Linked DNA regions of Martelella mediterranea DSM 17316. The protein of the gene in region 2 interacts with the protein of the main gene of each other region in a pairwise test. Links are inferred from orthologs where the notes say so. Each region holds a gene or a part of one and is shown on either strand. Other genes may lie near its edges.

Region 1 (3,751 bases), 1.2 Mb from region 2 along the record:
AGCAGCGCCGCCAGCACGCCGCAGATCGCCACCAGCGCGAGGATCGAGGCGATGACGCGCGGCATGGCGCGGCCGGCATCGACGATCACGGCGCGGTCGAAGCGCGCGCCGATGCCCCAGCCGAGCGTGGCATAGGCGATGGCAAGCAGGATCTGCGGCAGTTCGATCTCGATCAGGCCCGTGACATTGAGCACCGAGCCGGCGATCACCGTCGCCAGCATCGGTCCCGCCGGCAGCTTAAGCCACCGGCCGAAGAACACGCCGATCAGGATCAGGGCGAGCGTCTGGGCAAGCGGGCCCCATGCCGGCTCGGCGAACCAGTAGACCGGTACGGCCGTTTGCGCCGCGCCGCCGGTCCAGAACCGCGCGAAGGTGGCGGCGACGAGGGTGACGATGACGACGCGGGTATATTGCATGAAGGCGACGAGCCGCATGTCGGCTCCGAACGAGGCGGACATCAGCGTCATCACGCTCGCAGCGCCGGGAAACGCGCCCCAGATCGCGGTCGTGCCGGGCAACACCTGATAGCGCGCCAGAACCCAACCGATCGCGATGCTGGCGAACACCACCGAGAGCACGCCGCCCACGAAGATCATCCAGTCGGCGGCGATTTCCTGCAGCACCGGCCATGTCATGGTGCGCGCGATCAGGCAGCCGAGCACGCCCTGCGCCAGGTTGAACGGCAGGCGCGGCATGGTGATCCGCCGCCCGGAAAACACGATCAGGATCGACGCCAGCATCGGGCCCAAAAGCAGCGAGGCCGGCAGCGCGACAAGCTGCATGAGGATCACGAGCAGGATGGAGAGCGCCAGAAGCGGAAGCCAGATGCGCAGAAGCTGTCTTTTCCCGCCGTCAGCGGAGGCCGGTTCTTCCGGCTCTTCTGCGGAATTCATCGTGCGGACAATCCTGTAACGCCGGATCGCCCGCAGCCGCGGGACGACGCTGCGTCATACCCGGCGGACGGGTCCGGTCCATCCAACATGGCTGATCTTTCCCGTCACCGGGAATCGGCTCCCGTTCCTCTATACGCGGCGGCGGCGGGCAAGCGCAATCGCCTCACATCGCGCAGTTCTTCCGGCGCATCGCGATGTCCAGCGCGTTGACGCGACCCTTGGCGTAGGCGATCGCGGTTTCCTGGTTCTTGATGTTCTGGTCCTCGGACATGCTGCCGAGGCTTGCGCCGAACATGCGCACATCGCCCACGATCTCGCTGTCCTGCTCTTGCGCAAGGTCCTTCAGCTTCGCGTTCTCATCCTCATATTGGCTGAGCAGCGTCTCGCAACTGCTGCCGGCGAATTCCTCGGGCGAAACCGGAATGGCACCGATCGAATCGGCGCGCTGGGTGCAGGCGGCAAGCGTTGCGGCAAGGGCGATGACGGTGAGAGCGGAGCGCATGAAGGTGACCTTTGCGGAAAAATGGGGCGACAGCGTATCAACGCCGGCGCATGCGGCGGGTTCCCGCAGCATAGCGGATAAATCCGCTCAGTCGTCATCGAATTTCACGCTGCTGCGGCCATTCGTGAGTTCGCGCACAAGCTCGGCCAGCGCCGCGGCCCCCGCCTCCGGCACACGCAGATGAAAGTCGGCCCCGGTTTCGGTGAAATCGCGGTCGGCGATCACGAGGCCATCAACATCCTGAAGCCGCGCCTCCACAAGCGCCAGATCGGAGAAGGCAACCGGCAACACCCCCGCCGTCATCGCCACGATCGGCAGCTTTTCGGCCAGCCGCAGGCATTCCGCGGCACTGCCGCCATAGGCGCGCGCCAGTCCGCCCGTGCCGAGCTTCACGCCGCCGAACCAGCGCGACACAAGCACCGCGACGCTATCGATCTCCTGAGCCTCGATCGCCTGAAGGATCGGCTTTCCGGCCGTCCCGCCGGGCTCGCCGTCGTCGGAGAATCGGTAGTCCGCGCCAATGCGCCAGGCCCAGCAATTATGGGTGGCATCGGCGAAGCTGTTTTCGGCGATAAAAGTTTTTGCCGCCGCCTCGTCATCCACCGGGGCGGCAATCGTCGCAAAGCGGCTTTTTTTGATCTCCCGCTCCGATGTCGCGGGACCTTTGAGCTTGAACATGAGGGTCACCCTTCCGCGCCTTTCAAACGGCACGGCAAGGGCGAAGTCAAGCCGGGCTGCGGGTCAGCTTCAGCGTCGCGAAAGAGGCGACAAGGCCGGTCAGCCCGGTGGCAAACGCGCCCCAGGCCATATCGACGAAGACCACGGTCCACGACCAGCCGGCAAGGGTTGCCATATTGGTGAGATCGTAGGTGCCATAGGCCATCAGCCCGAAAACCGCGCCGTTCACGAGGCCCTTCAGCGCCGAGCCGGCCCTGACGCCCGGCAGAACGGCGAAATAGAAGATGCCGATCAGATACATGAAATAGAAGCTCAGGCCGGCGGTCCAGTTGGGCGACGGCAGCAGCAGCGGCCCGATCTCGGATTGGTAGAATGGAAAGGCGATCGTGCCGAGCCAGATGAAATCCAGCAGGGAAAAGCAGATGGCCGTGGCCACGAAAGCCGTCAGGGCGCGTTTCACGGGTTCACCTCAGATATCCAGAAGGGGTTGCAACACGCGCATGAACCGGCTCTGGAACCTGAGCGGCGCATCGGTGACGGCAAGGCATATGCATTCGGACTCGGGCCCCACCACCGGCTGATGGATTGTATCCTCGTCCTCCTCCTCGAAATCGCCGGGCCCGAAGACCTGGCCTTCCGAGGTGAAGCTGCCGTGCAGCACCAGCGTCAGCTCGCGGCCGCCATGGCTGTGCTCGGGCAGCGGTTTGCCGGCATCGACCCGCAGCAGGCGCACCTGAATGCCCTTGTCCTCGGTCTCAAGCAGCGCCTGATGGGCATAGAGCCCCAGGCGACGCCACGGCACGTCGTCGAAGGTCGCCCCGACATAGGAGCGCAGCGGTTCGGGTATCAGCGCGGCGCCGGGCGCGGCCGGCGCCGGTTTGGCTTTGGCTTCGACATCCGTCGCCTGCAGTCGTGCCTGAAGCGCCGCCCAGGAGGCGTCCTCGGAAATCTCCGCGGTTTCGGGTTCCGCCTCTTCCATGAGGGCGCCGCCAGCGGCCTCCATCAGCCGCAACCTTGCGCGACAATGCGGGCAAAGCGCCAGATGGGTTGCCACCGCGAGCGACCAGCTCTCCTCGAGGTTGCCCGAGGCATATTCGAGCAGAAGCGCGTCGCTGATATGGTGATGGATGGTGCCTGTCTTCATTGATTTTCCCCAAGCGCGGTTCTTAGCCTGGAAAATGCTGCTCTGATTCTGGATTTGACCGTGCCCAGTGGAAGGTCCAGGCGTTCGGCGATGATACTGTGGGAGACTTCCTCGAAAAACGACATTCGCAGAAGCTCGGCCTGTTCCTCCGGCAGGCCGGAGAGTGCTGAGCGCATCCGCGCGGCATTCTCGTCCTGCTCGAACTGGACGTCCGGCGCTTCCGGTCCGTCCGGCACCAGTGCCGGGTCGTCCGGATCGAATTCCGGCCGGCGCATCTTTCTCAGGCTGTCGACCCTGACGTTACGCGCGACGGTGAAGATCCAGGCCGAGGCATTGCCACGCGCGGGATCAAACAGTTCCGCCTTGCGCCAGACCATCATCATGGTTTCCTGCATCAGTTCCTCGGCAAGCGCCGGGTCCGATGCGCGTTTCATCATGTAGCTGCGGATGCGCGGGCCGAAATGGCGAAACAGGCGTTCATAGGCCGCCATGTCCCGCGTTCGTCCGACACTGACCAGGCAGTGCGACATTTCC
Region 2 (4,035 bases):
AGGTCGGCAATCTCGACCTCGTCGTTTCGCCGGTCGATCGGCATCAGCCGGGCCGAGCCGTCATCGAGCATGCGGACCACGCCGAGCGCCGCCGTGCGGCGCTTGTCGATGACCTTGATGACGCGGGCGGTATAGGCCGGTCCGGTTTCGGATTTCGACGGGAAGATCTTGGCGAGCACCCGGTCGCCGATGCCGGCGCTCGCCGGTTTGCGCTTGCCGTTCTTGCCGCCGCCCTGCTGGCGGATCAGCACGGCGGGGGCCGCGCCTTCCTCAATTGGCCATTCGGCCGGACGGCCGATCAGCTCGCCGTCCTTGTCGCGGGTGGTGATGTCGAGCACGGTGACCGGGGGCAGGGCGCCAGGCCGCATCAGGCTCTTGCGCTTCTTCTGCAGCAGGCCCTCGTCCTCGAGCTCGCGCAGCATCGCCTTCAGCACCACGCGGTCGTCGCCCTTGATCCCGAACGCCTTGGCGATCTCGCGCTTGGAGGCGCGGTCGGGATTGTCGGCGATGAACTTCAACAGAACATCGCGCGGCGGCACTTCGCCGTGAATGATCTCATCCGGTTTGCGAGACCGGGAGGCGGTCGGTTTTGCGCTCAACTGTCGCTCTTTTCAGCCTCGGCCGTCTTCTTAGAACTGGCCGTTTTCTTTGTCGCCGTCTTGGATTTCGCGGCCGTTTTTTTGGCAGCCGCCTTCTTGGCGGGCTTCTTTATACCTGCCTTTTCGGCGCGCGCTGCCAGAAGCGGGACCGCCTCTTCCATGGTGATCGATTGCGGGTCCTTGCCCTTGGGGATGGTGGCGTTGATTTTGCCCCATTTGACATAAGGCCCGTAACGGCCCTCGTTGACGGTCACTTCGCCGCCGCCATCGGGGTGGTCGCCAAGTGATTTCAGTGCCTTTGCCGTTGCGCCCCGGCGTCCGCCATTGGCCTTCTTGTCGGCAATGGCGGCAACAGCGCGGTTGACGCCGACCTCGAAGACCTCGTCGATGCTTTCGAGATTGGCATAGGTGCCGTCGTGGAGCACGAACGGTCCGTAGCGGCCGAGGCCGGCCGTAATCATCTTGCCGTCTTCGGGATGCGGTCCGACATCGCGCGGCAGCGCCAGCAGCCGGAGCGCCTTTTCAAGGTCAATATCCTCGGGCTTCCAGCCCTTGGGTAGCGAGGAACGCTTGGCCTCCTTGCCGTCGCCACGCTGGACATAGGGGCCGAATCGACCGGAGCGCAGCGTGACGATCTCGCCCGTTTCAGGGTCGGCGCCAAGCTCGTTGGGTTCGTTCGGATTGATGCCGCCGTTTGCGGCCTCCGCGTCGCCGGAAAGCTGGCGGGTGAAGTTACATTCCGGATAGTTCGAGCAGCCCACGAAAGCGCCGTATTTGCCGAGCTTCAGCGAAAGCTGCCCCGTGCCGCAGGCCTGGCACTGGCGCGGATCGCCGCCATCCTCACGCTTGGGGAACACCAGCGGCGCCAGCGCCTCGTTCAGCGCGTCCAGAACATTGGTGACGCGCAGTTCCTTGGTGCCCTCGACCTGGGCATAGAAATCCTTCCAGAAATCGCGCAGCACCTGCTTCCACTCGAGCGAGCCGTCGGAAATCTTGTCGAGCTTTTCCTCAAGCTCGGCCGTGAAGTCATACTCGACATAACGATTGAAGAAGTTCTCCAGGAAGGCTGTCACCAGCCGGCCCTTGGGCTCCGGCGTCAGCTTGCGGCCCTCGATCGTGACATATTCACGGTCGCGTAGCGTGGCGAGCGTCGAGGCATAGGTCGAGGGGCGGCCGATGCCGAGCTCTTCCAGCCGCTTGATCAGCGAGGCTTCCGAATAGCGCGGCGGCGGCTCGGTGAAATGCTGGGTGGCGCGGATCTTTTCCTTGTCGACATTTTCGCCCTTGTTGATTTCGGGCAGACGGCCGTCGTCGTCATCCTCGTCGGATGGCGTCTTTTCCTCGCGATTGTCTGCATAGGCGGCGAGGAAGCCGTCGAACTTCACGACGGTGCCGACGGCGCGCAGGCCGGCGCTCTCGCCGCCCTTGGCTGCAGTGATCTCTGCGGTGGTGCGCTCCATCTCGGCCGACGCCATCTGGCTCGCGATGCCGCGCTTCCAGACGAGGTCGTAGAGCCGGAACTGGTCGGAATCGAGGTACTTTTTCACCGATTGCGGCGTGCGGGTGAAGTCGGTCGGACGGATCGCTTCATGGGCCTCCTGGGCGTTCTTTGCCTTCACCGAATAATGCCGGGCGCTTTCCGGCAGATAGCGCGCGCCGAACTGATCGCCAATCGCGTCGCGCGCCGCCGTCACGGCTTCCGGGGCCATGGAGACGCCGTCGGTACGCATATAGGTGATGAGACCCGCCGTCTCGCCGCCGACCGCGATGCCTTCGTAGAGCCGCTGCGCCACCTGCATGGTGCGCGAGGCGGAAAAGCCGAGGCGAGACGAGGCAGCCTGCTGCAGGGTCGAGGTGGTAAACGGCGGGCCGGGATTGCGGCGAACGGGCTTCGCCTCGACGCTCGCCACCGAATAGGTCGCACCTTCGAGCAGGTCGCGGATGCGGAAAGCCTGTTCCTGGTTCTTCACCGAATTCTTCTGGATGCGCTTGCCGTCGGCTTGCACCAGCCGGGCTTCAAAGGCATCGCCGCGCACGGTTTTCAGATCGGCGACGATGTTCCAGTATTCTTCGGGAACGAAACGTTCGATTTCGTTTTCACGGTCGCAGACGAGACGCAGCGCCACGGACTGGACGCGGCCGGCAGACCGCGCGCCCGGCAGCTTGCGCCACAGAACCGGCGACAGGTTGAAGCCGACCAGATAGTCGAGCGCGCGGCGGGCGAGATAGGCGTTCACCAGCGCTTCGTCGATGTCGCGGGGATTGGCCATGGCGTCGAGCACGGCCTTTTTGGTGATGGCGTTGAAGACGACGCGCTTGACCGGCTTGTCCTTCAGCAGCTTCTTCTTGTTCAAAAGGTCGAGAACGTGCCAGGAAATGGCTTCGCCTTCCCTGTCCGGGTCGGTTGCGAGAATCAGGCCGTCGGCGTTCTTGACCGCGTCGGCGATATCCTTGACCCGCTTGGTCGATGCGGTATCGACCTTCCACGACATCGCGAAATCATCATCGGGCAGGACCGATCCATCCTTGGCGGGCAGGTCGCGGACATGGCCAAAGGAGGCGAGGACCTTGTAGTCCTTGCCGAGATATTTGTTGATCGTCTTGGCCTTCGCGGGCGACTCTACAACAACAACTTCCATGTAATCCGTATCCTGGGTCTGCGTCGGACTTCGTTCGACGCCCGCATCTTCGCGGCAAATTGTCGGTCGCGCGCTCGGCCGTGCCCGCCGGCTTGGCGGCCGCGAGGCGCATCCAGGCAGATGGCGGATATGACGGGCCTCGCGCTTATGGGAGAACGCTACAGAGGCGTCCCCCTGATGGCAACCGTCGCTTCCGCTTCTACCAATTTCGCCGGGAGATCAAGCAGAATAGACATTTTTGGGCTGTTTAAAGCTGCATTTACTGTTCCGGCCGGTCGCTCACGAGATGGACAGAGACAGCGGCCGGGTCAAGCCCTTGAAGCTATTTTTGCATGACTACACGCTAATACAACCTGAAGAGAATACTAATTGTAATTGCAATCCTGACCTTTGCCGGTATTGTTTAGCCGGATGAGTAGAGTACGGTTCGGATTCGATCCGTGGCCGAAAAATAGGTGTATGTATGTCGTCCTTTCCAGCCGAACGCGAAGGTTCTCAAAAATTGACCGAGGAGGAAATAATTTATATCCGTCAGATATTGGGCCAGTTGCGCCGGCTTTCAAACAAGGACGGGGCGGAAATGCTCTGCTACCTGATCGACATGGCCTATATAGAGGCTGGGGATTTGCAGACGCAGGTGCTCGCCACGTCGGTGGGCAAGGGCTGAATTCGGTTTTGATCGGCAACGACCCGCAGGGTCTGTTAGCGCTATCATTGCCCTATGAAGGTCGCGTGTCTCAGATCAGCGAGACCCGACCACCCGGGTGCCGCGCAAGCCGGCCGGCGAGATCCAGCTC

Evidence for each region. Proteins that work in one complex are often made in the same cells at the same time.
Region 1: the proteins of topA (region 2) and Mame_RS14740 interact in binary tests that used the Escherichia coli proteins (3 or more experiments, as listed by UniProt). The link is inferred for Martelella mediterranea DSM 17316 from one-to-one orthologs.

What each region holds. Positions count from the first base shown.
Region 1 is NZ_CP020330.1:3,149,384-3,153,134, reverse strand. What follows is about bases 279-3,184. They hold Mame_RS14740 (IMPACT family protein), read right to left. Parts: upstream 2,074-3,184; coding sequence 1,483-2,073; downstream 279-1,482. Other genes in these bases: Mame_RS14730 (ChrR family anti-sigma-E factor), read right to left, coding at 2,543-3,184; Mame_RS14735 (DUF2177 family protein), read right to left, coding at 2,120-2,533; Mame_RS14745 (hypothetical protein), read right to left, coding at 1,057-1,467; Mame_RS14750 (AbrB family transcriptional regulator), read right to left, coding at 279-893. In the rest of the region: more of Mame_RS14750, read right to left, coding at 1-278; more of Mame_RS14730, read right to left, coding at 3,185-3,217; Mame_RS14725 (sigma-70 family RNA polymerase sigma factor), read right to left, coding at 3,214-3,708.
Region 2 is NZ_CP020330.1:4,331,563-4,335,597, reverse strand. Bases 396-3,585 are described here. They hold topA (type I DNA topoisomerase), read right to left. Parts: upstream 3,239-3,585; coding sequence 596-3,238; downstream 396-595. Other genes in these bases: rnr (ribonuclease R), read right to left, coding at 396-599. Outside these bases: more of rnr, read right to left, coding at 1-395; Mame_RS20260 (hypothetical protein), read left to right, coding at 3,741-3,905; DNA-processing protein DprA, read right to left, coding at 3,976-4,035. UniProt on the Escherichia coli protein: Releases the supercoiling and torsional tension of DNA, which is introduced during the DNA replication and transcription, by transiently cleaving and rejoining one strand of the DNA duplex.